Regions from separate parts of the Peribacillus sp. JNUCC41 genome, predicted to be linked through region 2. Evidence: riboswitches for the same ligand, from Rfam matches in the RefSeq annotation. Region 2 holds a riboswitch; each other region holds the start of a gene.
What was found. A riboswitch is a leader RNA that binds a small molecule or an ion and turns the genes downstream of it on or off. The one in region 2 is predicted to bind preQ1.

Region 1 (10,410 bases), 1.9 Mb from region 2:
AGCATATTAGCGTTAAAGGCCTTAAATGGTCAAGGGCAAGGTGATATAGCCTGGATTAATGGAGCTCTAGAGTATGCAATCAATTGGCGGGGACCTAATGAAGAAAAGGTTTCGGTTATTTCACTTTCACTTGGTGGTCCTCCGGATGAGGCTGAACACAAACTCATTCAAAAAGCCCTTCAGAATGATATCCTTGTTGTTTGCGCAGCTGGAAATAGTGGTGATGGGCGTCATGAAACGGATGAATTGGATTATCCAGGAGCATATCCCGAGGTAGTGGAAGTCGGAGCTGTGGATTTAAGCAGAAATTTAGCGGATTTTTCGAATACAAATGATGAAATTGACTTGGTGGCGCCAGGTGTCGATATTCTTTCTACGTATCCAGGAAATAAATTTGCCCGGTTGAGCGGAACGTCAATGGCTACGCCTCATGTAAGCGGTGCAGCAGCCCTCTTGAAAGTGATTGCTGAAAAGGAATTTGACCGCAATTTAACTGAAGCGGAATTATATGCACAGCTGGTGAAAAGTACGGAAGATCTGGGAATAAGCAAAAAAGCACAGGGAAATGGATTGCTTAACCTAACGATAGCGGACCAAAGAGCTGAAAAATCGATTAAGATTACCATAGAATCAGAAAACCTTAAGTTACCGAGTAAATCGGTGGTCATGGAATAGTAGAAGGGAAAAAAGGTGCCTCAAGAATTCTTGGGGCACCTTCCATAATGATTATTTTTTAGTTTTCCTTAGAGCTGCAAAAAGTGCTACAATCGACAGGATTAGTGAAATGACAGCCAGAGTGATGATCAGCGTTTGATTGCCATCGCCTTCTGTTGTTGCCGAATCCTTTGAATTGTCAGTTGCCGTGGAATCTTTAGTTTCAGCCTCATCTTTGTGACCATGGTCCGCTGGCTCTGCATCAGCCTTGGGCGCAACTGTAATCTCCGTTACAGAATGCGGTAAGTCTGAGCCTTCATCACCGCTCCATTCAACAATTTCACCATCTTCGTAATATTGAAATGCATCCCAGGCAACTTTCGTTTCTTCTTTTGGATTTTGTGCTACGAAAGAGAATTGCTGGAATTGTCCAGCAGCTATTCCTTCATCAGTTGCTGTCCATGTTACCGTTTTTACATGCCCATCTTTGTCACCTTCTGTTGTTACTTTCCACCCCGGTACAGGTTGATAGCTTTCAAAAGTAACCCCTTCAGGTACTTTTAAAGTTACCTTTGTAGTGGCAGTTTCTTTCTCTACTGGTACTTTGAGTGTATAAGTTTCCCACGCCTCAGGTGCAGATGAACTAGGCTTGACTGTAACGTGAGCATATGCTGAACCGGAAAAAATGAATAATGCAGCAAATGTGAAAATAAGTAGTTTTGAAATGTTTTTCATTAATATAAACCTCCTGTTATGAATTCCCTATGAAAATTATAAAATCAGCATCAATTGAATCCAGGCCTTCAGTTAATCCGTGAACATGGATATTCCACTTTCCTGGCATGGTTAATAAAGACTTGGATGTAAATGTACCTGTGTTTTTCTCCTTCATTTGCAGTGTTATTTCACCGCGTGGCGTATCTAATGGCTGCATAGTGATTGTAAGCTGCTCTATTTCAGCAATGGGTTTGCCTTCATTGGATAAGTTTACTTGAATCACGTTATCCCCGACTTCATTGGGAGTCACCATTAATGTAACCTCATTATTTTCTTCAGTCCGTAACGTCTTTTCAATGGGCCCGGGAGAAGACATGGCAGTTTGGACATTTGTCAGTAGAGCTGCAATGAGAAGTATGACGATTCCTAAACCAAACTCCATTCCTACACTATAACCAAGTTTTCTCGTTTGCTTTTTCCCTCTGAGAAAATGGAAGCCTCCTAAAACGATCATGACTAACATGAGAATGATTTTCGCCAGTAACAATTGTCCATATGTTGTGTAGAACAATGAATGGATAGTCGGAACATGCTGTAAACTGCTATATATCCCGCTAACAATCAGTATGATTACAAACAGAAATGCCCATCTGGAAAACCTTTGAATGATTGACCAGTAAAATATTTTCTTATCTTCTTGGACTGCCTGCCGATCAGCAAGCCCAGGTAAAATCACTAATATGGCCATAAGGCCGCCGAGCCATAAAGCCATGGACAACAGATGAAGGAAATCCATCAAAACGGCCAGAACCTGATTAGGAACAGCAGCTGTATGTCCAGTTAAAGCCTTACAAATCATCAAGCTGGCCATTATGATGAAAGAAAAGAAAGGCAATGATTTATTCAGGGAGTTCTCGAGCATTAAATAAATCACTAAAAATAGAAGAAGCAATATTAGTACTTCAATGATCCAGACCGCTCCAAAGTTTGTAGCATTCAATACTTCTTTTATATAACTCAATTTAAATGCATCCGTCCAACCTACGCCGGCGTCAATCGTAACTTTTAAAGGTAGATTTAAGAAGATGGAAAAGGCTAAACCTGCATATGAAAGCCAAAGGTATAGTCGTGTTCTTCTGCTTGCTTCAAAAAGTCGAGGATCCTTCATTAACGATAATCTGAAAAAAAGGATTCCAGTAAGTGCAGCGAAGCATATGTATTGAAGACTTTGAAGGATAACATTGATGGAATTCGGAAAACTTGCATTCACTTCGGGATTTTCTTGGTCTGAAAGGCCCGCTGAATCTCCGAATTGAAAGGGAATTGTTCCTTCAATGGGATGTCCATCACTTGAAACCACTCTCCATTTAATGTAATAAATCCCTTCGTCGATAGTGCCCTTCCACTTAGCTTCCAGTATTTTTTCACTTTGTTCCGAGATTGTACTGTCATGAATTTTAACTTTGTCCCCGCCTTGGCTGAATACCTCAAGTGAATGGAAAGATGGTTGAATATTCTCGCTGAATTGAATGCTGATCTTTTCAGGAAGGGTATCCATCGCTTCATTCGGGCTAGGATTAGAGCTTATTACCGTAGCATGACCAAAAGCCATTGCCGGGTATAAAAGCAAACTGAATAGGCTGACTACGAGCCATAAATATTTTTTCATCTTGGTGTGCCATCATCCTTTCATCAGATCATGTAAGCTCATTATAAAAGGAAAATGTGAAAAAACAGTGAAAATAAATTAGTTATCTAAAGGCGGTTTGAAAGGTTCGCTAGAAAAGTGATAACAATAAGTTTAGATTTGCCTTCCTTCCTCCATTATAGCCATAAATATTGGTTTGGAATTCCTTTTTGCAAAACATTAATAGGCATCCTCTTCCGTCATTCAAAAAGAGGAACAAACGGTAAATAGCCTTTCAAAGCTGGAAATAGAGGATATAGCACTGGATCAAAAATTTTCAGAAGATGTACACGAATAAAGTTCGGCAGTGGGGAATGATGTGGGAAAGATCAACTTACTTGCAGCAAGTCCTAATGAGAATGCAGCCATATACGTGAATGGTGTCAAAATGACAGAGGGGAAGGTGAGGGACTTACAGCTTCAAACTGGCATGAACACGTTTGAAATCACCGTCAGCGATGGGCAAAATAAAACGGTTGCCTATACGCTCAAGGTCGAAAGACTTGAAAGTGATGATAACCTTTTAACATCAATTGGATTATCAGAAGGCTTAATAACATTCGATTCTAAGGGGCAGCTTATAACGCTTCTGTCGAAAATGAAGTCCAGTCCATTACGGTAACTCCGACATTGAATGACAGTACCGCAATTGTAAAGGTGAATAGAAAGGATGCAACCAATGCAGGTGTAAAGGTTACCCTTCCAATCGGTAAGACAAAGGTGAAGATTATCGTTACAGCAGAAAATGGAGATGAAAAAACCTATACGCTTACGATTACACGGGCGGCAGCCAAGGAAAAAGAAGCATCGAATACTGTACCTAAAGCGGGTGAAGTTCAACAGGAGCCCTCAACAGGAACGGGTAAAACTCAACCTTCCTCCGATAAGGGAAATAAATCATCTGTAACACCAACGGAATCCTCCAATAATCTAAAACCAAGCAGTGGTGTCAGCCAAGCACAGCAACTTGAAAGCATTTCAACAGAAAGAGAGAAAACGGATTCTATAGAGAAGGTAACGTCAGCAGATTCCTTAGGTGATGAGGGCAATAATGCACCAGTGTTAAACAATCTGACTGTATCATCAGGAGTATGGAACAAAGCTTTTGAATCTAATGAGCATACCTATCATATCGAGGTCGATCATGATATTTCTTCAGTCGAAATGAATGCAACGACAAATGCTGGCGGAACAACGATTGAATATGATGGTGAGAGCAGTAAAAAAGTGAAGATCAAGGATAAACCGAAAACGGCCATTTCCGTTATCGTTTCAAAGGATGAGGAGCGTCGTACTTACGTCCTTGTTTTCGAAAAGGATATGGATGTGGAAATGGATGAGGAAGAAACCGTGGATGATGTCATAACAAAAGAGGTGGGAGTTGGGGCAACGCAGATGAGTACAGCCGGCAAGTCGGAGGGAGATACATACAATAATACTGGAGGCCAAATTGATCGCAAACAACCTGTTGGGACCGGGTCATTCTTTGGGAATATAAAGGATTTCTTCACCTCCTTGATTAAATAGGGAGGTGCAGAAATCCTGCAAAAAAAGGACAAGGTTTATGCTTGTCCTCGGATTTATATTTTTATGGGCAAAATGATTTGGACCTCGGTTCCATGGTTTAGTTCGCTGTTAAAGCGGACCTTTCCCCGATGCGCCTCAATGATTCGGCAACTGACTGTCAGTCCTAATCCGGTTCCTTTTTCTTTAGAAGAATAGAAAGGTTCGCCAAGATGCTTTATCCGTTTTTTTTCAATTCCGCTTCCATTATCTTTGATGGTAATGGAAAGGTTATTGTCGATGCGTTCAAAATCAATCCAAATGTGATCGGCGGATGCCTCCATTGAATTCTTGAGCATGTTTATGAATACTTGTTTTAATTGGTTTCCCTCACATAATAGAAGCGGTATTTCGTTTTTAACAGAAATTGATATTTGGGTGGGGTACGAGTCCGCCTCTGGTTTCAACAAGGTTTTGACATCATTCATCAGGTCGATGATTTGATGTTTGCTGAATGGAAGTTCCTGTGGTTTTGCCAGAACGAGTAACTCGCTTACAATAAGATTGATCCGGTCCAATTCACTTAACATGATCGTGTAGTATTGTTCATAGGGTTGGTCGCTCTTTTTAAGCAACTGGACGAAACCTTTTAAAGAAGTCAGCGGGTTTCGTACCTCGTGGGCCACACTTGCGGCAAGTTCGCCGACTATCGATAATTTTTCAGTTCTTCTTAAGCGTGCTTCGGTTTCCCGAATTTGAGTGACTTCTTTAGCATAAGTAATGATTCCTACTAAATCCTCTCCAACCATCATCGGGACAAACGAACAAGAAAGTAAGATGGACTTCCCGTACTTCGTCAGGAATTCTATATCTTTCCCTTTTTTTATCCCCTTTTGGTTTTCCAGGACATATTGGCAAGATGTACGGATCAATTCCGCGTCTTCTGCTGAGAAGTTCAAATTAATGAATGAGGCTCCATGTATTTCTTCCTGTTGAAAGCCTGTTACCGTTTCAAACCTTGGATTAACGGTCGTGATCATTCCGTTTAAATCAAGCATCAGCATCGGATAAGGGTTGTGTTCAAACAATGATTTATAGCGTTGTTCACTATCGAATAATTGATTCTCCGCGACTACTCTTTCAGAAATATCCCTGCCGATGACGACTAGGCCTTTTCGTGAACCATCCTCATTGAACAGCGGAACTTTGATTGTATCAAAGGTCTTGTGATTGCCATCGGGAAGAGGGACGATTTCCTCACACCTTGTGATTTCCCCTTTTACCCAAGTTTCTTCATCGGATACTTCACAGTAGATCAACGACTCTTTATAAAATTCTGAGTATTCCGCGAGCTCACTGTCTCTTTTTCCCTTATAGTCTACATGCTCCAATTGAAATAATTGCAGGCCGAAGGTATTGGATTCAAGCCAACGGCCATCACCATCCTTGAAGTTAACGAAATCCACCATTGAATTGATGAGTGTACGCCGACGTTGCTCCGCTTCTTTTAATTGCTTGAATTCTTCCCTTTTAGCTAAATAAAGATATAAAACCAAGCCTATTGATAAAAGGAAAACAAATCCTTCCGCTCTTTGAAGTTGAATGAAGACCTCTTTGTTTTGGATATTTGTAGTTAAAAAATAGTCGAACACGACTAGTGTAAGAATCCCGGATAGGATATATATTGCTAAGATGGAGCGTTTGGACATGGAGATTCTCCCTGATTTTAAGACATTTCTAAGGTAAAATTACATACACATTTTAACAAACTATCGGAAAAAAATATATGCAGAATCCTAAATAAAAAAACAGGGGCCAAAGTGGTCACCTGCTTTTTCTGAAAAAGGTTTGTTTCTTTTTCTTTTTTGCACGCTTATAGATAATGAAAAATAGTAAGAGGACGAGTGCAAGTGCTGCTAGTGTATATTGGTTCATTTCAACAGATAACAGTCCATATGGAATGAGTGAAAGGAAGAAAAAGTAAATAAGGTTACCAAGTGCCGTCGCTAATAAAAAATCCTTGAAAGTGACGGTGCTGACACCAGCTACCAAGTTAATTAAGCTTGTTGGGATCAGAGGGAAAATCCTGCCTGTAAAAACGTACATGAAGCCATGCTCGACAACAGTTTCTTGCCATTTTTCGCTAATTTTCTGTATGAGAAGCTCCTGAAACCAGTTTCTTGCTGCATAAAAAATGAAACCTGAGGCAACAACGCTTGTAAACCAACTCCATAGATATCCATATATGAATCCGAATATCGTGACATTGATGGTCAGGAGCAAAATTAAGGGGATGATTGTAAAAGAATTTTGTACAAACATCAATACGAATGTCACAATAAATGTAAGCAAAAGGTTTTCCTTCAAAATGCCAATAACAGAATCCAGATCACTTTTCCAAACCAAAGTGAATAACTCTGCATTATAGAAAATAAATATTGCGATTACCAATAGACCGATCATGGTCAGGATTTTTTTCAAAGGGCCACCACCATTCTTACTAGTAGTTTATCATTTTCGAGTTCATTAGTGAAAAAAAGAGCTGCCGCATCATTGCAGACAGCTCTTTCCATTATAGTGGGTTCACGACACGAAGATTCCATTAAAGCCACTTTTCAAACTGAATTCTTTTGTTCATTCCATAAATGATTGGCGCTCCAATCAAGAGGACAACGAATTCACCGACAGCCGTGGTCATCCAGCTTAACCAGAATGGGAAGCCCAGGGCAAGATTCAGCTCAATTGCAATTAAAAACATTGTGAACGTGAAAAAGATAATCGTGGCGATCATCCGTCCTTTAATGCCTTTTATGAACCGAGAAACAAAAATGACAAGCAATAAGGCGAGCAGAGATTGCCCCACCCCGAAAATCAAGTCATATGGGACCATCGGCGAAAAGAGCAGATTCGATATGAAGACTCCGCCGACGATACCGTAGATATACTTTTTATTGAATACAATCAGATGATTCAATATTTCCGGTACACGAAATTGGAACATCTGAAATGATATTGGTTGGAACACCAATGAGACCGCCACATACAAGGCAGCCAATAACCCGCTTATTACGAGTGTACGAACATTCATTTTACTCTCTCCCTAGTTTTTTATCGTGGGATGGTTACGAACCACGTTTAGGCGTTTGCCCGATGTTTAATAGTATCCCATGTAAGCTTGTTTCGTCAATTTGTAAAGAATGGTTTTAATTTATAAGTTTCCAAGCAGGGGGAGTAGCTCAATTGGATTTTGATTTATTGCAATGATGGATGATATTATTTCAATATGTACTTCAAAGGAGTGAATATAGGATGTCGATCGAGAGTGTCAAAAGCCATTTTAAACAATGGGATCGGGAAGGCGATGTAATGGAGTTCGAAACATCGAGTGCTACGGTGATTGAAGCAGCGGAAACCATCGGTGTTATCCCAGCGCGGATTGCTAAGACTCTTTCTTTTAAGGGAGAAGGTGAAAATGCCATTTTGGTTGTTGCCGCAGGGGACGCGAAAGTGGATAATAAGAAATTTCGTCAGACGTTCGGTTTCAAGGCACGTATGCTTTCACCTGAAGAAGTGCTTGCACAGACCGGCCATGCCATCGGAGGAGTTTGCCCGTTTGGTCTGGCAAATGATCTAGCTGTTTTTCTTGATGTATCGATGAAACGCTTTGATACATTGTTCCCGGCTTGCGGCAGTGCGAACTCTGCAATAGAACTTACACTCGCTGAATTATTTGAATATTCAGGTGCGAAGGATTGGGTGGATGTATGCAAAGGTTGGGAAGAGAAGGGGAATGAGGAAACGGCAGTAGGCAATGCAGTTAATGGCCATTGATGGTTTCAAAAAATCCACATGAATGGTATTGAGTCCACTACGGTGGACTTTATTTTAGTAGCGGCTGCATACATTTTCTATGATTAAAGCCGAAAACGGGCAGAAAGTGTTCCTAAGCGGAGGTTGAAAGATGTTAAATGGAAGCGAAAGAAAAAGCAATAGTAGCTATCTTAGTCTTAAAACTCTTTATGAAGAAAATATAACGGTTAAGAGCATTGCCCAGGAGCTTGAGTTTTGCCATAAAAATGATCTGGCACTGGATATTCAGAAAGCATTGGAAAAAAAGAATTTTGATATATTGGCAGTCCAAGATCAAGGGGAAATCATCGGTTATATCGAAAGGCAAGAACTAGATGAAGGAACCATTTCCGAATATTTGAGAAACTTTTCGCCAAGGGAAATGGTTTCGGATTCAACCCCTTTGATCCAGCTTCTCCAGATTTTTAAGAATAAAACAAGGGTGTTCGTATTAGAGAATAATTCGATTAAAAAGTTGATTACCCATGCTGACCTTCAAAAGCCTCCGATCAGGATGCTGATATTCGGATACATTACTTTATTGGAAATGAGGATGAGCGATATCATCCAGGATAGATTCGGCGATGGAAGCTGGTATCCAATGATCAGCGAAGACCGTTTAGAAAAGGCAACCGAATTATATAGAAGGAGAATCGATAAAAATGAGGATATCAATATAATAGAGTGCCTGCAAATCAGTGATAAATTCGATATCATACATAAAGATAAAGATTTGATGCGCTTCTTCCAAATCCCTTCGAAAAGTAAAGGGAAGAAGGATGCAAATGGCATACGGAAATTACGGGATAAGATTTCCCATGCTAATGAATTGGGTCTGGACATGTCATGGATGGAAATCATCGAGGTTGTCGAGTCCTGTGGCCGACTGCTCGAAATCTCTGAATCCTATCAGTATGAAACATAAGGATCCAGCTAATCATGCTGGTTCTTTTTTAGCGCATCCAAATAGAAAAAACTGCCCATATCAGGCAGTCTTCCCCTTAAAACTCCGGCAGTTGATCCAGATTATTTTCTTTTATCCCATCAGGTTCACTTCGCAATATGTCACGTCCATATTTATGAAAGACGTCAACATTGGCCAGGTTGCCTGCTTTGGCTTCCGAAAGGGCTGTGGGGTAGTCGAGTTCGCGACCGGAGTTCGTCTTGATGGCGATAATATTGTCCTCTTCATTTTTCCTTACAGCGATGATTTCTTCTTTTCCTGCTGAATCAGCTTGGTTTGCTTGCGGTGTTCCCTGCTGTTTATATGATTCATAGGCTTTTTCAAATTGGTCCATGTTTTAGACACCTCCTATTTATAGGGTGAGCCATTTTTTCTGCAATATACAAACCGGATTTCGTCCAACTTAAGCCGTTAATTCGTCCAAATGGGCCGATTTTTCGGCACTTTATTAAAGTGAATGCTGTCTTTTTTGCCTTTTTGCAGTGGCATGGCACTTGCATCTTGTGTAAGTAGCAGGTGTAAGTAGTAGCAAGAAATAATATCCACTGGATTAAGGGAGGAAAATGAATCATGAATGTAAAACAAGGGGCAAGCACTGTAAATGAAAAACAAAAGGTCAAGACAATGAAAGCGGCGGTCGTCAATGAATTTAACCAAAAACTTGAGATTAAAGAAGTTCCCATCCCCGAGTTGGAATATGGTGAGATATTAGTGAAAATTAAAGCCTGTGGCGTATGTCATACCGATTTGCATGCCGTACATGGTGATTGGCCGGTAAAACCTAAGCTTCCGCTTATCCCCGGACATGAGGGTGTGGGCATTATAGAAAAGGTGGCAGAAGGCGTAACTTCCTTGAAAGTAGGTGACCGTGTTGGGATCCCATGGCTTTATTCGGCCTGTGGCGATTGTGAATATTGTCTGACTGGAAGGGAAACGCTTTGCTTGGATCAATTGAATGCAGGCTATTCCGTGGACGGAGGGTATGCGGAATATTGTAAAGCACCCGCCAAATATGTGGTGAAGGTTCCTGAAGGGC
Region 2 (10,410 bases):
TCCAATGTAATCTCGATGTGATCCTCTTTTTTCGACCATTGGGTTTTTTCACTCGTTTCCTTCGTCAACTGACGGTAAACACGTGATTTGTCGATTGAAGAGGTAGCTGGCCTTGGTGTTGCTTCTTCAATTTGCAGTGGAACGACATCGACTGTAGCTTTTCCGTCTTCCGCTAAATGGTATTGAACCATGGCTGAATCCTTTGTGCGTGTCCAGCCTTGATCGAAAACGAAGTTTCCTAAGCTATAGAAAATGATTCCATCTTTATAAACATCAAACGATTGAAGCACATGGGGATGATGGCCGATGATGACATCAGCTCCTGCATCGATTATCGCTTTAGCCAAGTCTGTTTGACGAGCGGTTGTAGATGTTGAATATTCTATTCCCCAGTGAACATTCACCACAACCAAGTCTGCGTTGCCTTGCTTGGCATCCTTTGCTTTTTCAATCATTTCAAATAATAAATCAGGGTTGGTGTTCAATATCCCGGCTTTATTACTTTTTGGCACGGCGTCCTTACCGTAAACATCTGTGAAGCCAAGTGTTGCGACACGCATGCCATTAACATCCGCATAGTCGATGCTATTTTTAGCTTCGGTAGTGTTCGATCCAACACCCACATAGTGCATATCTTCAGTTTTGAATTCATCAATCGTGTCAAGCAGTCCTCGTTCTTCGAAGTCCATCATATGGTTATTGGCCAAATTCATCACAGTGAAGCCCGCATCTTTAACGGCTTTCACACCACTATTATTGGAGTTTAACCTGATGGCCGTGTCTGCTTCCTTGTAGTTGGATACCTCTTCTTTTAAAACAGGATGTTCATAATTCCCACTGACATAGTCTGAATCGGTAAAATAGGGCTTCATATAACGGAAGAGGTAATCATACCCGTGCTTTTCCGTTACTTCTTCAACATAACGTCCCATCATCACATCACCGACCATCGTCATCGTCAATGGTTGATCAGTTTTTGAAGCGGTTGTTTTCACTTCTTCAGCCCGTCCCATCCAAGTGGTAATGACTAAAGCGATTAGTAATATAGGTAGTATGATTCCAGTGTATTTAAGATTCTTTTTCTTCGTGCGTTTAATAAAGATAAGTGTTTTTTCTTTTGCATTTAAATTCCGTTTCATTTTTTGCACCTCAGAATAGGTAGTACACGTTCATTAAACCGAAAGTCAAGCCGGATAATAAAAGCGTGCTGCCAAGTGTCAATGGCATTCCTTGTCTTTGTATGGTATTCGCTATCAATCCGGGTACGATTATACCGATTCCCCGAAACTCGAATATTTCAAATGGCATGACGGGGTAGACTAAGTCCAATAGGAGTTTCAAGCAAATCCCGGTTACCATCATGGCTGCGAATTTTCTTCTTCCATATAAAATCACCCATCTTGAAAGGCCGTGAGCGACGATCAAATAAGTTACTATACTAATGGACAAAATGACCAGCATGATTTCCCATTGGTCAAATACTAATGCCAAATAACCAGGCACGATAAGTCCTGCGGGTACGACACCCGTCTTTTCTGAAAATATAAGGCTAAGCGTTACTCCCAGTACTAGGGCTACATATAAATCCGATCCAAACATTAAGGTTCCTCCTACTTAACTTGCTTTTTGCTTTGTTTTAGATTTCATGAATGCTTCAATTAAAGGTTCCGCTGCACCGTGAATATTCCCGACACCGTAGACGATGCGATTTTTCATCAATGGGCGGAGGCGGGCAACGATTTCTTCAGTTGACCAGTTTTCTAAATCCCAATATTCTTTTGTATCCAATTGACCTTGCTCGAATGCCCGAGTGATCGGTGATGTGGTATCGCCAATGGAAATGACGATTTCAGATTTTATGTAAGGCAATACATCTCTAGCAAACTGCTCTGTACGGTCCACGCGGTCGGGACGGCAATTCATGATGACGATAGGAGGTTCTGTGCTGTATCCGAACGTATTGACACGTTCCCAGATGTTCAGTGTCGATGACGCGTCATTTGCAGCAAAGCCATTGACAAAGAAAGTTGGCTGGATGGAATCTCCGAATTTGGTGATCCGCATGGCACCTGGATCGGGATGAGCATTCAACATTCCGCGAAAAGCTGTTTTTTCATCGATGCCCAAAGCTTCCGCAACGGCCAAGGCCAGTGATGCATTATCAGGAAATACCATATAGTCGAATTCGCGTAGAAAATCTTCCGAAATTCTCGAATTGTCTGCAACGATTACTTTTGTGTTGCGTTCTTTGGCAATTTGCTTGAAAAAGTCCAAATATTCACTTTCGATGGTTATTAAGTGACCATTATAGGGAATGGTAGCAGTGAAAGCTTCAGCAACCTCATCCAAAGTCGGTCCCATGACATCCATATGGTCTTCCAATACATTCACGATTACGCCAATGTTTGCTTGGATCATTTTGTTTTGGAAGATTAGTTGATAGTCAGGCTGTACGGCCATGCACTCACAAACCAGTGCTTCCGTGCCTAAATCGGCAACTTCTTTAACTACACGCCGCTGTTCTCCTATGTTGGGTCCTTCTGGGCGGCGTACAATCGGTTTTTCCTTATCGGTAAACCAATAGATCATTCTTGCTGATGTTCCGGTTGTTTTGCCTACTGTTTTGTACTTAGCTTCCTGGATCACACCTGTAATTAGACGCGTTACAGTCGATTTCCCTCGAATCCCATTCACATTCACACGCACTGGGATGGAGTCGAGACGCTTCTGATGGCGTTTTTGTTCGAAAATGCCATAGCCAAGCAAAAAGATCGCACAAATAAATATCGGTGCCATTTTTTAACCTCTCTTTTTTTCAAATATTTGAATTACTGAATACACACTACATGATTTTAAACTTAATAGGCAAGAGCTAATTATTTTATTGTAATATAGTTTTTTTCAAGTTTTTCAAATAAATGTATATTAGGGTGTAATAGTATCTAATGGGATAAATTGTTTTATGAGTACAAAGTTATGTCTGGAAATCGATGGAATACTCCGTTAATTTACACTAAATTATGGAAAGTTTAATAAAGGTACCATTTTGGTCAGAATTAAAGTAGTTTTATGAGCATTTGAACCTGATTCCTAATGGCTATATTTGAATAATAATTGGTTTTTAAAAGTGACGTTTATTACAGTTTGGTAATTGTTTATACCCATTGTTTGACATAAACGTAACAATATTTATGCATTTGTTATTCAATGTAAGATATTGCATCTAACGACTCAATTAGTTGAACTCTTTTGAATTTGATCAAAGATGAGTAAAAGAACACATCTCTTTTTTTGTTTATTTTCCGGGTTTTTCCTCAGAGAATACCCCGCGGACTATAATGGATCTTTTACCTTAAACATGAAATAAACTAAAGTTAACCCAATTTTTTTAAAAAATACCTAGTTTCTTCTATAAATATAGTGTTTATAGAAGAGTGAAATACAAAAAAAGCTCAGAAGCATATCTGAGCTTTCGGCTTATATATTGTAAATGAATGGAATGGTCACGAATTTCCGTTTTTCATGGAGATTTACCGTTTGTAGGTCTTGAGCTACAGCTTTTGGTAGCAGATTATGGAAGGAATCAGGTTAACTTGATTTCTTTCTGTCAGAAATCTCAAGGTTGGAGTCCTTTTTACCGCCATCAATCACATAAAGTCTAGGAGCTAATCTCCTTCTTTTTCCTTGATTGTCAGGATTCATCTTCATATAATTTTCATGTTCTTTGCGAAAGAATTCTTCGGTTTCCCGTTCCAGTGCTTTTCTTTCGTTAAAATCTGTTATGAATTTGAAAAAACGTTTCATATGAATTCCTCCTTATGGGGTTAAAAGGTCTTGGTTTAATAGTAACATATAAAGTGTGTAATTTAACCTTTTTTTACAAATTTGGAGTGAAAATCGTGTTTTTGTGTGAAAAAAGTTGTGTACGATTTGATTCGAGAGAGCATGCAATGGATCCTTACTGAGTATAAGTGCCCGTGCATGGTGTTGAAAGGGAATGTCGGGATGTGCAGTAGCGGTTATTGGAAGTGATGGTTATTTAAGTTAAAATATTCCTTTAATTAATTATACACTAAATATTCTGAAAATAAAGGAAAATATTCACTTCCAGCCGCTTTTGATAGATCTTTTGATAGATTTGCTTTTTAATGATTTATTATTGGTTATAGTTATTTATTCCCCGAATTTACGAAAATGAAACAATCTATATAATGGGAGGGAAAAGCAATTTCCCGCATTCATGTGCCGGGAAATTGCTAGTGTCATAATTGGAACTTCCTAACCTGTTCAGTCAGCAGTTCTGCCGAAGATGCAAGTTCACTGGCATGATTCGTTACTTCATCCATTGAAGAGCTGGATTGCTGAGCAGAGGCGGAGACTTGTTCGATTCCAGCTGCGGACTCTTCAGACACCGCGGCGATATCTTCGATAGCCTGATTGATATTTTTGCTATTTGTGGAGATATAGTTCAATTCGTCTGTTATATGCTGTATTTTCATTTCCATATTCCCGACAGAGTGATTGATTGTTTCAAAGGTTTGGCCTGTGAGCGTGATCTGTTTCGTGCCTTCATCCACTTGTGCATAACCATCTTCCAGGGAGTGGACGACTGTTTTTGAATCCGTTTGAATGGCGGAGACAATATTGGTGATATCCCCAACGGAGTGTGTGACCTCTTCAGCGAGTTTCCGCACTTCATCGGCGACGACGGCAAAGCCCTTGCCATGTTCACCGGCACGAGCGGCTTCTATGGCAGCATTCAATGCCAATAGATTGGTTTGATTGGATATATTCTTGATGACCTGTACAAGCTGCGAAATTTGCTGCGATTGGGAATCGAGCCCTTTCACTTGCTCTACGGCATTTTTTACAATCCCATCAATATATTGCATCTGTTGGATCGAACTGCGCATTAAAGTGGTGCCCTCCTTGGTCAAGGAAAGGATTTCGGTTGAACTTTTAGCAACATCCACTCCTTCTAGGCGGGCCAACTCGATTCTGCCGGTGAAATCATCCATCATGCGAACCACTTCAGCTGCCCGGTTGGCCTGTGACTCCGAACCTTCCGAAAGTTCATGCATGGTAGTGGCTATTTGTTTGCTGCCCTGCTGGACTTCATTTGCTGATTGAGTCAGATTCTCACTTTGGTTGGAAACGGATTCGGATACAACGAGCATTTTTTCGATCGTATCACGAAGGTTTTTCTGCATTTGGTTGGCGGATACCGTTAATTCGCCCATTTCATCATATGACTTTTGCTCAAGGGGCTCATGATTAAGCTCTCCGTCAGCCACCATTTTCATCCTGTCCCTGATTTTAAGGAGGGGGGTGGTAATGAGGTTGGCAGTCACAAGCGCCAGCAGAAGGCCGATAAGGACTGCCGCAATGGATATGATGATACTTGTCGTCTTTACCGATTTCCCGCTTGCGATGACGGTTTCACCTGAAGCGACAATCAATTCCTCGCGTTCCGAAGCAAGCTCCTTGAAACCCTCCATTACTTCATTGCTGATTGGCGCCACTTCATTTTTGAGTATCTCTTTCGCTCGTTCTTCATTTCCCTTTTCATATTGTGGAAATACCCGGTCGACAATCATCAACCTCCAATCCCCGCTTTTCTCGATCAATGCCTTCACTTTATCAGAGTCGCTCGAAGCCAGGAGATCTTCCTGGATGACCTTGCTGTCTTCAGTATATTGTAAGAACCTTTCTTTATAACTCTTGTCACCATATAGAATATAGGCTCGGGCGAATGCGGTTCTTTGTGCTAGATTATATAGCAGCTTTTCATCTTGGATAAGAAGCGGAAGTTCCTTTTCGATGATATCCTGGGAATATACCAGTGACTTGTTGCTGCTGTAAATGTTGAATGCTCCTAAGATGACACATAAAGATATGATGAGTGAAAATGCCACCAATACCTTTCCTTTAATGCTTTTCAAATTAATGGACCCCTTTATCGATATTTTAATCACACTATTTTATCGGACGGATAATGGGATATTTAAGCAATGAAAAGATAACCAAATTTTCCATCAGCTCTACTATTCACTAAATCTATTCATCTTGATTTATAATCGTTTTCAAGTTACTATTGACTTGGAAAAATATAATATTCCGCGTTAAGGCGGAAGAGGTTCTAGCTACCCTCTCAAAAAAACTAAGGAGAAACAGTGCTCTATTCTTAGGGTGCTGTTTTTTTCCGTAAAAAGGAGTTTTATAGAAATGAAGAAGAAAGAAAAGGCAGTGGTTGTGTTTAGCGGAGGTCAGGACAGTACGACGTGCCTGTTCTGGGCATTGGAGAGATTTGAGGAAGTGGAAGCGGTGACGTTCGATTATAATCAGCGGCATAGCTTGGAAATCGAATGCGCTCAAAACATCGCCAAGGAATTGGGCGTGAACCATCATATCCTTGACATGTCGCTGTTGAACCAACTGGCACCGAATGCATTGACGAGAAGTGATATTGCAGTTGAGGATGGAGAAGAAGGGGAGTTGCCGTCGACTTTCGTACCAGGGAGGAATTTGCTGTTCCTTTCGTTTGCAGGAGTGCTGGCGAGTCAGATTGGCGCTAAACATATTGTCACCGGTGTCTGTGAAACGGATTTCAGCGGATATCCTGACTGCCGCGATGTATTCATTAAATCGTTGAATGTGACCTTGAACTTGTCAATGGACCAGTCATTCGTGATTGATACGCCGCTAATGTGGCTTAATAAAGAAGAAACATGGGAGCTTGCGGATCAGCTTGGCGCCTTCGACTTTGTCCGCGAAAAGACCCTGACTTGCTATAACGGAATCATCTCCGACGGCTGTGGAGATTGTCCGGCATGTAATCTGCGGAAAAAAGGACTGGATGACTATGTAAGCAGACGGAAGGTGCTTTCATGATGTACGGTTTTACAATAGTGGATAAACTCCAAAAAATAGATGAAGACATTCAGCGCAGCCAATTGAAGTATACAACCAAGAGGGTTCTCGTGAGTAAGGAATTCACCTTTGACGCGGCGCACCATCTGCATGACTATGAAGGGAAATGCAAGAACCTGCATGGCCACACATATAAGGTCATATTCGGATTGAGCGGATATACGGATTCACGCGGTTTGATGATAGATTTCGGGGACATCAAGGATATATGGAAAAATGAAATTGAAATCCACCTGGATCATCGTTATTTGAATGAAACCCTGCCGCTCATGAATACAACAGCTGAAAATATGGTTGTCTGGATTTATGAAAAAATGGCCGAAGCCCTTTCATTAAAAGAATATGAGGGTGCTAGAGTCGAATTTGTTCGACTATACGAAACGCCGACAAGCTATGCAGAAGCCAGACGGGAGTGGATGGAAAGTGAGTAAACTCCCGGTTATGGAAATCTTCGGACCGACCATCCAAGGTGAGGGAATGGTCATTGGTCAAAAAACCATGTTTGTTCGGACGGCCGGATGCGATTATTCATGTGCCTGGTGTGATTCCGCATTTACTTGGGATGGCACCGGTAAGGAAGATACAGTCCAAATGACTGCTAGAGAAATATGGGATGAGCTGAAGCGAATTGGGGGTTCCGGTTTTTCCTTCGTGACGATATCAGGCGGAAACCCGGCTCTGCTGAAAAACCTAAACGGCTTGATAGCGATCTTGCATGAAAATAAAATGAAGATAGGTGTCGAAACACAAGGGAGCCGATGGCAGGATTGGTTTCTCGATATTGATGAACTGACGATTTCACCTAAGCCGCCGAGCTCTAAAATGAACACGGACTTTACGGTGCTCGACCAAATCCTCTTGAACCTTGCCAATCGAAATCCTGAAAATCATGTCTCATTGAAGATTGTCGTCTTTAATGAGGAAGATTATCAATATGCCAAACATGTACATGGGCGTTATCCGGATATTCCTTTTTATTTGCAGGTCGGCAATGACGATAGCAGGACGGCGGATGATCGTCAATTGATCAGCGGTCTTTTGAGGAAGTACGAAGAGTTAATAGACAAAGTGATAGCAGATGATGAATTGAATGATGTGAAAGTGCTGCCCCAGCTGCATACCTATATATGGGGCAACAAGCGGGGCGTATAAAGAAAAGTGAGCAAAGGCAGTGTGATGGTGTAATCACACTGCCTTTTAAGTTTTTTACAGCCTTTGAATGTGTGTAGCTTTGAAGGAAGATGTGTATTTGAGGCCATATCCAAATAAGCGATCCATTCCAATATGTGCGGTCCAAATTAAACCAATCATCAACAATGCATCGAACTTTAGAAAAATGGCAAGCAAAATCATGAAGATGGACAGGGTATAAGTGTGAAATAGGTTATAAACCTTTGCTCCAATTCGATCATTGATCAGATAGGCCAGCATGGAAACATCAGGAGACAAAATCAATGACAGGAATATCCACCAGCTGAATTCATATAACGAATAGATGTAAATCACCGCTAAAAGAACCATGAGTCCTTCAATATGAAGGAATTTCTTTACCATTTTAAAACCCCCAATATTTATTTGACCATTGGTCAATAATGTTCGAAAAAATTATATGATGTTTCCGATGATATTTTTTACATGAAAATCAGCTAAGCCTTTAACATCTTCATAAGATAGTTCAGAATTAATATAAAAAGTGATGAATCCGTGAAGAGAAAGAAAAATCGACCATATGGATGCAGGATTCAATTTGTTGTCCGTCAGGTCCGTCAGGGACTGGATTAGCTTTTCATATGTTTTATTGGAATCGAATTGAAGTAACTGCTGAATTTCTTTTTCCTTCGATAAAAACATGATGGAATAATGATTCTGTTGGGTTAAACCGAACTCCAAGAAGCACAATAAAATCTTTTCCATTTTTACAGAAGGGTCATTTTCCGACATGATGATATCATCGATTAAAGTATTTAAAACGGAAAAATCCGTTTTTACCAAATTATAAAATATTTCTGCCTTATTTTTAAAATGATAATATATGGCTCCATGGCTGCATTCCAATGATTTAGCCAATTGCCTCATTGAGACATTCGAATACCCTAACGTTGCAAAAAGGTTTCTGGCTTCATTCAAGACCATGTCCCTTGACAGTTCTTTACCTGCCGATTTCCTTGGCGACATCTTGAGACCCCCTTATTTATTGACCACTGGTTAATTGAAATGTTACCTCACTGATTTTCAAATGTCAATTATTAGATCATATTATAAAGTACTGTTTTTTCAGGGAGACTTTACCATTTGATGAACTGGAATTTCTCCTATGTTGCAAAGGGGAGGAGGCAGGACATTGCCTAGGGAATATTCCCTGTAACCCGTTAGATGAATCAGAGGAAATATTCATGTCATGTAACAGAAAAAAGGAACCAGCTATATATGCGCTTGGCTCACTTAAATACCATTAATTACCTCTTGTGGTATTATGGAGGTATTGATATAGCGTTGGAGGGGATGAATGAATGAAAATGAAATTCGGTATTTTCGGTTCAATTATCATAGTCTTGACCGGCTATTTTTTATTCGCTAAACCGTATAAAGATAAAACGAAGCCTGTAGAAGACAGTTTTAAAGTGAATCAACCAGACCGGGTAATAATAAAAGAAATGATAACGATAGAAGGTATTGATGAGGTCACTCCAGGTGATGTCGATTTGAATGATGATAAAGAAATAAGCAAATTGGCAAAAAGGCAATATGAGCAAAATGAAAAGGGGGAAATAATTTTTACAGAACCACCTACTAATGGGGGAGGCGGCAGTTATTGATAGTTTTGGATAGTATCTATGGGAAACACATTGTAGAGGGAGTTCTTGAAGAGCTGATTCTAAGCAAACCCGTCCAAAGATTAAAGGGGATACATCAAGGCGGGGCAAGTTATTTAGTTAATGAGAAGTGGGACGTTACACGATTTGACCATTCACTTGGTGTGATGCTTTTAATTAAAGCGCTTGGAGGTTCATTGGAGGAACAAATCGCGGGCTTGCTGCATGACGTATCCCATACTGCATTCTCACATGTTATTGATTTCGTTCTGGATTGTAAGGATGAAGATTATCATGAAAAGATATATGATCATGTCATTATGGAATCAGAAATCCCATTTATACTGAAGAAGTATGGATTTGATTGTGAAGTCATAGTTCAATCAAAATGGGAATTGCTTGAACAGCCAGCACCTGAGTTATGCGCCGATCGGGTTGATTATACACTCCGGGATATGTATCAATATGGACATATCACACTGGAATCCGTTCAAGACTTCTTAGATCATGTAATCATAATAAATGGAAGGATGTATCTGGATAATATTGAATCGGCGGAATGGTTTGTGAAAACGTATTACAGTGAAGTTATTGATTTTTTCATGAACCCACTTAATATATATGGCTATGATGTATTGGCAAAGACCTTAAAATTGGCTTTGGCTAA
Region 3 (10,410 bases), 1.9 Mb from region 2:
ATAAAAACCGTATTTTGAAGTTGGGTCACATCATTCGTCATCCTTGTTATCAACGAGGAAGTCGGGATATTATTCAAATTCGCAAAAGAGAACGCCTGTATTTTACCAAAAAGACTTTTCCTTACATCATGTCCAAAGCTTTGACTTACATGTGATGCCGTAAAGGAATTAACGATCCCGCCAAGGAATGAAAAAACGGAAAGTCCAACCATGACACTTCCCCATTTAATCACCACCGATAAATCTTTCTGCAAAATGCCATCATCAATTATTTTTGCTATAAATAGAGGCTGTAACAGCTCTACCCCGAGCTCGACAATCATTAAGGATAAAGCAAGAATGATCAAAAGCCAGTATGGCTTAAGAAATGAAGACAAATTTTTCATCTATGACACCCTTCGATTCTTCATATGTAGATAGCATCTTTTCATCCTCTCATTATACATTTTTATACAGATTTTTTAAAAGAATTTAACTATTATAAAGGATTGGTAAATATGTTGAATTTTTTTTAATAAATGCCCTTGACAAATTACAGGAAATAAGCGAAAATTCTAATTGATAATGATTTTCAATTTCATTATCAATCTCTGAAATTTGATAAGCAATTACGATATTCTTTTATCGTACCCTTTTGATATTGTACATAGCTACAATGTCGCCCCGGCTTCTCTGTGCCTAGTAAAATTATATGCTCATTAGCGAATGCAAGTCACTGGAATATTGCCCCCTCTTTATTCAAGTAATTTATTCACGTTGGAAGCATATTAGGCAGCCGGGGATTATTTTTTAAAACTATTAAACTTACATATATGATTTAAAGGAGCAGGATGATCATGAAACTAGAAGATATCATTAAAGAGCGGCGCAGCATCAAACGATTTAAGGACATTCCTGTTCCTATTGATACCATCCAATCATTATTGGAAACTGCGACATGGGCACCGAACCATAAAATGACCCAACCATGGCGCTTCGTCGTGGTGCATGGTGATAGCCGTTTAAAACTCGCGGAAGCAACCAGTGCATTCATGTCAGGCAAAGAGAAGGACCCTGAAAAGAAAAAAGCCGCCGGACAGCGAGGATATAATAAACTTATAGGTGTACCGATGTTTGTCGCGGTGATCATGGAAGAGAATCCGAATCCCATGACACGTGAAGAAGATTATGCGGCCACAAGTGCCTTGATCCAGAATTTCAGTCTGCTTGCCTGGGAACAAGGAATCGGGATGATATGGGAAACATACGGCATGATACACAGCATGGAGTTTCGTGAAGCATTAGGCGTGAAACCAGGAGAGAAGATCGTCGGCAGCCTTCACGTCGGCTATCCCGATATGATCCCCACTCCACGTCCAAGGAAAGAGATCGATCAAATACTGACCATCTTGGACTAATATAAAAGAAAAACCACCAATCCTCAATCGAAGGCTCAGACTGTAGACAAACTCTCGATGTAAATCGAGTTTGTCTACAGTTTTTTTATGGCTTTTACAATTTGACGGTTGTTTGTAACGTAGGGCTCTCGATTTCCGCGGGCATTCCGGGAGCCCACCTCGTCTTACGCCTGAGGTGTCTCCCCTAGCAACCTTACACTCCAATCAACTTTGTTTAATATAAAGATAGAACTCATTCCTACATTCTTTTTATTATATAGAAGTATTAAACTTGAGGTGATAAGGATGCTTCTAAGCATGATGCTATTCAGCAAGATCAACTCGAATTGATTATTTTAAATCAATTGGTGCCAGTGAATCATTTTGCTCTTAATCTTGACGCTGCCATTGACATCTCTTTCATTTATGATTTAGAGGTTGGAAGCCCCCTTTTTATCCGTTTCAAGAGCATCAACTCCGTTCTCCTCCAATTGCTTTAGCCACTTGATAAATGGGCATTAAATTAAGACAGACAGCCTGAGCCCTACAGCGTGTCTGTTAGCTTGGAATGATTACCCCCAAACGGTCATTGTCACTATCATAAAGAACCCGATGAAAAATCCAGCGTATGTATAGTGACTAAATGATTAATCACAAAAACCCCCTTCTAAAAGGAGGTCTTTGAACTATTATTCTCAAAAGAACTCGTGATATAATGCCTGAATTGCCGTCTCTTCGTTATGCCCTTTCACACCGAACATCATGCTTACCTCCGAAGAGCCTTGATTGATCATCTCAATATTCACCTTCGCTTCGGCCAAGGCTTTTGACGCTCTTGCCGTTGTACCGACATTATGGCGCATTCCTTCCCCTACAACCATGATCAAGGCAAGATCATGCTCCACATTCACTTCATCAGCATGAAGCTCTTTCTTGATTCGTGAAATGATTTTCTTCTCGGCTTCACCCTTCATCTGGTCCTGTCTTAGAATAAGCGTCACATCATCGATGCCTGATGGAATATGTTCATATGAAACTCCATAATCTTCGAGGATGTGCAGCAGTTTCCGGCCAAAACCAACTTCCCTGTTCATCAAATATTTGCTAATGTAAATGCTGCAAAATCCTTTATCACTTGCAATGCCTATAACCGGCCCGTTCGTATTATCCCGTGTACTTACAATGCGGGTCCCTTGTGCCGACGGATTGTTCGTATTTTGGATATGGACAGGTATTCCCGCTCGGAATGCTGGAATCAGCGCCTCATCATGAAATACCGAGAAACCTGCATAAGAAAGCTCACGCATTTCACGATAAGTTAATTCCCGGATTCCCTTTGGATTGGAAACCACATTTGGATTCACCGCATAAACGGCATCCACGTCCGTAAAGTTCTCATACAAATCAGCTTTGACCCCATTCGCAAGAATCGAACCCGTAATATCGGAACCGCTTCTTGAGAAGGTTAAAACATCACCATCTAACGTATAACCGAAGAACCCTGGGAATACTACGATTCCAGGCTCATCACGCAGAGCATATAACCGATCATAAGATTCTGGCAGCACCTTGGTAAATCCACCTTCATCCGTTACGATCAAGCCAGCCTTCTTCGGATTTATATACTGCGCCTCAACTCCAAGGCTTTGGAAATAACCTGCGACCAGCTTTGCATTATTATCCTCGCCACTGGCCTTCAAAGTATCCAAATAGCGCTTCGGGTTAGTTTGGTCTGCATGCAACAGCGCCATTAAATTTTCGCGGATCCCAGTGACGACACTCTCGGATATATCCAGTTCTTCAGCAATGCTCGCATAGCGGGATACGACATCTTCTATCAAATGCTCTCCGTTATCCCCGCGCAGCTGCTGTTCCGCAGCTTCAATCAATAAATCCGTCACCTTTATATCATCGGAATTGCGTTTCCCTGGAGCCGAAACGACTACAATCTTCCTCTCTGGATCAGAAACAACAATTTCGAATACCTTTCTCAACTGTTCACCTGACGCAAGTGAACTCCCACCAAACTTTGCAACTTTCATCTCGACAACCCCTATTTTCGTAAATATTCTGTCAAAATTAACTCTCCCTATTATTACGCTTTTTCTCGAAACAATCAAGTGGAAATTCCGTTACTGAAGGACAATTGTATTTTCAAAAAGGACAAAACGACAAGACCACTAATCGATAATAGCTAAAAAACTAAAAAAGACAACGGGCATTTGCCCATTGTCTCTCCTATTCTTTAGCGATTATCCACGGTTTCAGGATATAAGTCATGGTTCATCAAGCGGTAATCCGCCATTTCCTCATACTTCGTACCTGGTTTCCCATAATTCGTGTAAGGGTCGATGGAAATTCCGCCCCTAGGAGTAAACTTGCCCCAGACTTCAATATATTTAGGATCCATCAATTCGATTAAATCATTCATGATGATGTTCATGCAGTCTTCATGGAAATCACCGTGATTGCGGAAGCTGAATAAATAAAGTTTCAATGATTTGCTTTCCACCATTTTTACACTTGGAATATAGCTGATGTAAATGGTCGCAAAGTCCGGCTGGCCCGTTATCGGACATAAGCTAGTGAATTCCGGGCAATTGAATTTGACGAAATAATCCCGGTTCGGATGTTTGTTATCGAATGACTCAAGGATTTCAGGCGCATAGTCGAATGTATATTTTGTTCCTTGATTCCCAAGCAGTGTGATATCTTTTTTTAACTCTTCTTCTTTTCTTCCAGACATTGAAAGTCCTCCTAATCCCACGTTTCAGGGAGATTCATAAAATAGGCCTCTATATAACAAAAACCATATCTCCTCAAAGATATGGTTGATTCGCGAAAAATATCAAAGCCATAGTTTTTTTAAGAGGGTGATGCTATGAACCTCTCCCGTTTATCGGGAAATATTTTAAAATTGTCTTAGTAAATATAGAAAAAAATATCTAATCTGTCAATCATACTTCTAAAATTTGGTTTGATTCCTGCATGTATTCAGCTTAAAATGTAGAAGAAGTTTATCCTACATGAAGGAAGAGATTACGTCAATGTGGATTTTTGCAGCCCTCATCACGAGTTTATGTTTTGGAATCAATAACAGCATTTTTAAATGGAGTAGCGGAAAGGGTTACTCAAAAGTACATATCCAATTTTTCTTTTATTTTTCAGCTTTTATTTTGGCCATATCTTATGGAGTATCTGTGGATGGTTTACAGTTTAACTGGCTGTCCATCATGCTTGGTGGAGCCATTGGGGTACTGAACGCTAATGGTAATATCCAGATGGCAAGCGCCTTTGAAAAAGGACCGGCAAGCTTGACATCTCCTTTAATCGCAGCGAATGCAATATTCCCCATTCTCTGTGCAGCTTTAATTTTTCACGAACATATTTCTACTTTGCAGTGGACTGGAATCGTCTGCATGTTTCTCGCTACATTAGTCATTCAGTATACACCTAATGCTAAAGGCAACCATCAATATGTCCCTTGGATGATGCACACATTATTATCCATTTTATCTTTTGGTGTGCTAGGCATTCTTATGACGACATCAACACGTCTTCATTTAAATTCCCTTGATATCCTGGTATCAATGTATGGAGGGGGAACTCTTTATCTTCTTTCGGCTCTGGCCTTTAAAAAGGAAAAAATCAAGCTAAAGGAAGTCAAAATCGGTTCCTTGGTAGGCCTTTTAAGCACTATAGGCTATGGATGTTATTTCTTTGCGTTGAACACTGGCATCGCAAGCATCATCTTCCCTGTCGTCAGCCTGAACTGTTTAGTTGTCGTTTTCGCAGGATGTTATTTATTCAAGGAAAAACTAAAAAACTATCAAGTTGCCGGCGTACTTGCAGCATTAATCGGCATTATCTTGACTAAAATATGAATATAGTTCATTTACAAAAACGACCTGGCAGCCATGAGTACAAGCCAGGCCGTTTTTTTTATTATGCCGGGAAATAGGGTGGTCAAAAAAAAGTGTTGACACACCCTCGAAAATATCAGATAATTTTGAATATTAATTCTTTACGTTTCACTACTTTTGAAATGTTTGAAATATCCTCTGTCACGGGTATTAAAGAAATAGGTACAACCACCCCATTTAATTCTGAATTAGGAAAGGAAAGATGCATAATGGTAAAAGTTACGGTAACGGTTGATTTTCAAGGAAAGTCTTATCAAACTAACGTCCTTACTAAACCGGATACAGATCATGAAGTAATTTTACAACAAGCGCTTCATCAAGTTGAAAAACAATGGAAAGCATAAAAAGGCAGGCATCGCAATAGATACCTGCTTTTTTATTACCATTTAAATAATTTCATATGCACGATGAAAGAACCTCTTACAGCAATTCCCTCACTTTTAATTGCATTTTCCAAAAGAAACTAAAATTAAGACGTCAGTTTGTGTACTAGATTTTTTAAAAAATTCATTAAAAACCAGTCTCAGTTTGTAGAAAAAGGGTTCTATATAACGTTAATTGGAACGGAGGGTACGAGACTCCTGCTTAGAAAAGCGAGTCCAAGGGAGACCCCGCAGGCGCAAAGGCGCCGAGGACAGCCCGCGGAAAGCGAGTGCCTGGAAGTCTAAGACGGTCCTTAAAGAGTCCGTCTTTTTCTATTAAACTAATTTACTTATTAATGGCACGGAACGCTCTTGAAGGTTATCTGAAAGCAGACTATAAGAAATGACTTTCTTCTTGTACTGTTTAACTACATCGACGTGGTCATTGTAAATGTATACAAATAACCTAACATCCTTTTTGCTTCTTTTAGTATCAATGACCAATGGAATCCCACTGTTCTCTGGATGTAAAAACAATTGCTCGTTACCCGGGAATATATGATTTTTTTTCAAAAATCTAGCGTTATTAAAATAATTAATGACTTGAATTTTTTCTTCACCTTCCAAACGTTTTCCGTCAAAGGTTACGATCGCATTCTCGTCACTAATTTCTGAGTGTATTTTAAATTTGTTGATAATCCAATTAACTGCATCAGTTGGAAGGCAGGTAACCAATAATTTTAACAAACTTAAGATAATGGTCAAAATCAAGACCGGCAATGTCAATTTCATCATCTCCGCTGCGTTTATAAATACTTATACCGCTTATTATATCAAAAGGTCCGACAGTTTTTCTTTGAAAATGTGTACGTTCTATTAACGTTTTACTTTTGTACAACATTGTACTTGAACGCACGGCCGCGCTTCGAAAGGGAAAATTTTTCGTTTATACATATAATGTTCCGAAATGGTTATATTAAACACAATGGGTTCATCCCCATCTTCAAAGTATGAAGTGGATAGAGCAATATATTATTAATTAAATACAAAAAAACCGGGCGTCATCAAGACGCCCAGTTTTTCTGGAATGGATTTATTGATATCCCCAAACCATTGTTAGCAATGTACCGAAAATTGTAACCAATGCAACGAACAATCCGTAATAAACGTTTGTGTAAATCGAAGCTTTATCTTCAGACTCTCCTGCATGCATGAACATAACAAATTGAAGTGCAGCTTGCATGAAAGCTGTAACAAGTAGGATGATCACAGCCATTTTAAGCGAGAGATCAAACACAATAACTGATAGTGCGACCAAAGTCAGGACTAGCGAAAAGGCAAATCCCATAACTTGGCCCCGTGGGAATAATTCTTTCATATTACATCATTCCTTTCAGGTAGACGAAACTGAAGATGAAAATCCAGACAACGTCCAAGAAATGCCAGTAAAGTGAAAAGATGAAAGCCTTGTTTGTTGTCTGTGGAGTCATACCGCGCTTTTTAATCTGCATGACGATGAAGGTTCCCCAGAATAAACCAAGTGTAACGTGAGCTCCATGCGTACCTAGTAATGTGAACAAACTAGATAAGAAAGCACTTGTTTGAATCGTTGCTCCTTCATGTACATACTCCACGAATTCATAAATTTCGACTCCTAAGAAGCCTAAACCAAGAATAAGGGTGATAATGAAGAAACCAATCGTTGCTTTCTGCCTGCCAAGTCTCATTGCATTGATTCCAAGACCTATGGTAAAACTACTAGTTAAAAGAAAGATTGTTTGAAACATTAGTGTAGGGACTTTAAAAAGATGTTCCCCTGTTGGACCATTTCCAGTACCATCAACTAAGACAAAATAAGTGGCGAACAGTGTAGCGAAAAGAGCTATTTCTGCTCCTAGGAAAATCCAGAATCCAAAAATCTTTAAGCGATTTTCTTCCGTGCTATATTCTAGTGGCAGCGAGTTATCTATTTTCATTACTTAGCACCTCGCAATTTATTTTCAGTTTCTTCGATCTCTTCAACAGAGATATAACGTCCGTGATCTTTTTCGAATGAACGGTGAATCATACAAGCAAAGATACCGATCGTTGCAATGATTGCAATGATCCACATGCTGAATACCAATGCAAAGCCCCAAACGAAGAAGATACAGCTCATGATAAACGGCACGCCACTGTTATTTGGCATATGAATCTTTTCTACTTTACCGCCAAATAATTTGAAGCCTTTTTTCTTTGAATCCCAGAATGCTTCTGTAGAATCAACTGTTGGTACAATTGCAAAGTTATATTCAGGGATTGGTGTATGTGTAGCCCACTCTAGAGAACGTGCATCCCATGGATCGTTTGAGATATTTCTTGATGCATAACGAGTACTCCAATAGATATTGTACACAATAAGTGCAAAACCTATTGCTAAACCAATCGCTCCAACGAAAGAGAGCATATTCAATGGACCATATCCTGTTGATTCAGAGTACGTATACATACGACGTGCCTGCCCATCTAAACCAGTGATGAACATCGGGAAGAATGTTACATTAAAGCCGATTGTGATGAACCAGAACGACCATTTCCCAATTTTTTCGCTCAACATGAAACCGAACATTTTTGGCCACCAGTACGTAAAACCGGCAAGTACGGCAAATACAGTACCAGGGATTAAAACGTAGTGGAAGTGAGCTACTAAGAACATTGTATTATGGTATTGGTAGTCAGCACTTGCCATGGCAAGCATTACCCCTGTTACCCCACCGAGCGTGAAAATCGGAATGAAGGCTAAAGAGTATAGCATTGGAACGGTAAATACGATTTTACCTTTCCAAAGTGTGAACAACCAGTTGAAGATCTTAACACCGGTCGGGACGGCGATTGCCATCGTGGTAACCGAGAAGATACCATTAACCATTGCACCGTGACCCATTGTATAGAAATGGTGAGCCCATACAACGAAAGATAGTGTAGAAATAGCTACCATGGAGATAACCATCGAATTATACCCGTACAGGTTACGACGTGCAAATGTCGAAATGATTTCACTGTAAATACCGAAAGCTGGAAGAATTACTATATAAACTTCAGGATGTCCCCAAACCCAGAACAAGTTCGCCCAAAGCATATCGCTACCGCCATTGGCCATCGTAAAGAATTGAGTTCCGAATAGACGATCCATTGTCATCAACGCAAGTGCCACTGTCAATACAGGGAAAGCGAAAACGATGATGAAGTTTGTGATCAAGATAGACCATGTGAACATTGGCATTTTCATTAAGTTCATGCCAGGTGCTCTCATTTTCAAGATGGTTACGATAAAGTTGATACCAGTCATTAATGTACCAATACCAGCGATTTGAATTGCAATCGCGTAATAGTTCGAACCGACTGATTCACTGAAATCGTTACTTGCCAGCGGGAAGTAAGATGTCCAGCCTGCATCAGGAGAACCACCGACTACGAAAGAGATGTTAAATAGCATTGCCCCCATGAAGAATAACCAGAAGCTTACTGCGTTCAGACGTGGGAATGCTACGTCACGCGCTCCAATTTGTAATGGTGTAACAATGTTCATTAACCCAATGATAAATGGCATAGCCATGAACAGGATCATGACGACCCCGTGTGTTGTAAATACCTCATTATAATGCTGTCCATCCAAAAGACCGTTATCTGGAATAGCCGTTTGAGCACGCATCATAAGAGCATCGACGCCACCACGGAAAAGCATAAGCAGTGCTGACAAGATGTACATGATACCAATACGTTTATGGTCAACCGTTGTTAACCACTCACGCCATAAGTAACCCCATTTTTTAAAATAGGTAATTCCGGCAACAACCGCAATCATGGTTAAACCAATGGCAACCATGGATGCATAAATCGCAGGACTTGGATGAGGTACGGCAAATCGATCAAAGTAATCCATACTTTTGTGACTCCTTTCAGGAAAATATTCCTTATCTTGTAAACCTAGTTGTTTTATCGAACGAAATTAATTCTTAGTGATCATGATTCATGTTGCTGTGTTCTGAATGTTCCTCGTGTGAATCCTTGGAATCATTTTCTTCAGTATCAGAAGATCCGTGGTCATGACCAGCATTTTCCCCTTCAGGAGCTGGTGAGAACTCTAAGTGAGTTCCAGTGTAAGTGGATTGTCCCACATGACCAGGTTTTAATAATTCATTGAATTTTTCCTCAGTAATCGGTTTAGCAGTAGCTTTAATTTCATCTACCCACTTATCGTAATCTTTTGCTGACAATGCATTAACGTTGAACGTTTGCTGAGCAAAACCTGAACCACTGAAGTTTGAATTTCGACCCATATATTCACCTGGTACATCAGCTGCTAAGTGCAACGTATTAACCATGTCCGACATCGCGTATTTTTGTCCTCCAAGTTGTGGAATCCAGAAACTTGAGATTGGACCGAATGAGTAAAGTTTAAATTCAATTGGTCGGTTAGTCGGTATAAACAGATAGTTGACCGTTTCGATATCTTCTTCCGGATAACTAAAATGCCATTTCCAGTTGGAAGATGAAGCGTAGATAACTAAAGGTTCTTGATCTCCGTACCCTTTAGGTGTTGCCTCAACTTCATTTGTTGTTTTAACAGTAACAACGGATAGGAAAGCGACGATCAAAATCGGGATTGCAACCCAAATTATTTCAAGAACCTTACTTCCTTCAATATGAGGTGGTTCATAATCATCACGCTGTTTGGAAGCACGATATTTCATTATCATGACGATATAC

Region 1: another riboswitch for preQ1. It lies ahead of JNUCC41_RS11355 (QueT transporter family protein); the one in region 2 lies ahead of queC (7-cyano-7-deazaguanine synthase QueC).
Region 3: another riboswitch for preQ1. It lies ahead of queF (preQ(1) synthase); the one in region 2 lies ahead of queC (7-cyano-7-deazaguanine synthase QueC).

The regions. Positions count from the first base shown of each region.
Region 1 covers NZ_CP062163.1:2,301,790-2,312,199, forward strand. Annotated here, with positions in the region: gene JNUCC41_RS11320 (S8 family peptidase) at 1-675, shown strand, start outside; gene JNUCC41_RS11325 (YcnI family copper-binding membrane protein) at 727-1,389, opposite strand; gene JNUCC41_RS11330 (copper resistance protein CopC) at 1,406-3,040, opposite strand; gene JNUCC41_RS11335 (cadherin-like beta sandwich domain-containing protein) at 3,366-3,680, shown strand; gene JNUCC41_RS11340 (cadherin-like beta sandwich domain-containing protein) at 3,689-4,585, shown strand; gene JNUCC41_RS11345 (PAS domain-containing sensor histidine kinase) at 4,639-6,270, opposite strand; gene JNUCC41_RS11350 (TVP38/TMEM64 family protein) at 6,386-7,042, opposite strand; gene JNUCC41_RS11355 (QueT transporter family protein) at 7,164-7,649, opposite strand; PreQ1 riboswitch class I at 7,656-7,700, opposite strand; gene JNUCC41_RS11360 (YbaK/EbsC family protein) at 7,871-8,392, shown strand; gene JNUCC41_RS11365 (hypothetical protein) at 8,523-9,335, shown strand; gene JNUCC41_RS11370 (DUF3892 domain-containing protein) at 9,412-9,708, opposite strand; gene adhP (alcohol dehydrogenase AdhP) at 9,999-10,410, shown strand, end outside.
Region 2 covers NZ_CP062163.1:443,242-453,651, reverse strand. Annotated here, with positions in the region: gene JNUCC41_RS02245 (CapA family protein) at 1-1,139, opposite strand, end outside; gene pgsC (poly-gamma-glutamate biosynthesis protein PgsC) at 1,150-1,599, opposite strand; gene pgsB (poly-gamma-glutamate synthase PgsB) at 1,615-2,796, opposite strand; gene JNUCC41_RS02230 (hypothetical protein) at 3,589-3,804, opposite strand; gene JNUCC41_RS02225 (methyl-accepting chemotaxis protein) at 4,263-5,942, opposite strand; PreQ1 riboswitch class I at 6,128-6,170, shown strand; gene queC (7-cyano-7-deazaguanine synthase QueC) at 6,226-6,891, shown strand; gene queD (6-carboxytetrahydropterin synthase QueD) at 6,891-7,361, shown strand; gene queE (7-carboxy-7-deazaguanine synthase QueE) at 7,354-8,082, shown strand; gene JNUCC41_RS02205 (DUF4260 domain-containing protein) at 8,137-8,484, opposite strand; gene JNUCC41_RS02200 (TetR/AcrR family transcriptional regulator) at 8,536-9,105, opposite strand; gene JNUCC41_RS02195 (hypothetical protein) at 9,441-9,746, shown strand; gene JNUCC41_RS02190 (HD domain-containing protein) at 9,743-10,410, shown strand, end outside.
Region 3 covers NZ_CP062163.1:2,378,329-2,388,738, reverse strand. Annotated here, with positions in the region: gene JNUCC41_RS11740 (ABC transporter ATP-binding protein) at 1-386, opposite strand, end outside; gene JNUCC41_RS11735 (nitroreductase family protein) at 837-1,397, shown strand; gene JNUCC41_RS11730 (aspartate kinase) at 2,072-3,418, opposite strand; gene queF (preQ(1) synthase) at 3,622-4,122, opposite strand; PreQ1 riboswitch class I at 4,227-4,272, opposite strand; gene JNUCC41_RS11720 (EamA family transporter) at 4,403-5,260, shown strand; gene JNUCC41_RS11715 (BA3454 family stress response protein) at 5,509-5,643, shown strand; gene JNUCC41_RS11710 (YfmQ family protein) at 5,998-6,453, opposite strand; gene qoxD (cytochrome aa3 quinol oxidase subunit IV) at 6,755-7,039, opposite strand; gene qoxC (cytochrome aa3 quinol oxidase subunit III) at 7,041-7,637, opposite strand; gene qoxB (cytochrome aa3 quinol oxidase subunit I) at 7,637-9,583, opposite strand; gene qoxA (cytochrome aa3 quinol oxidase subunit II) at 9,657-10,410, opposite strand, start outside.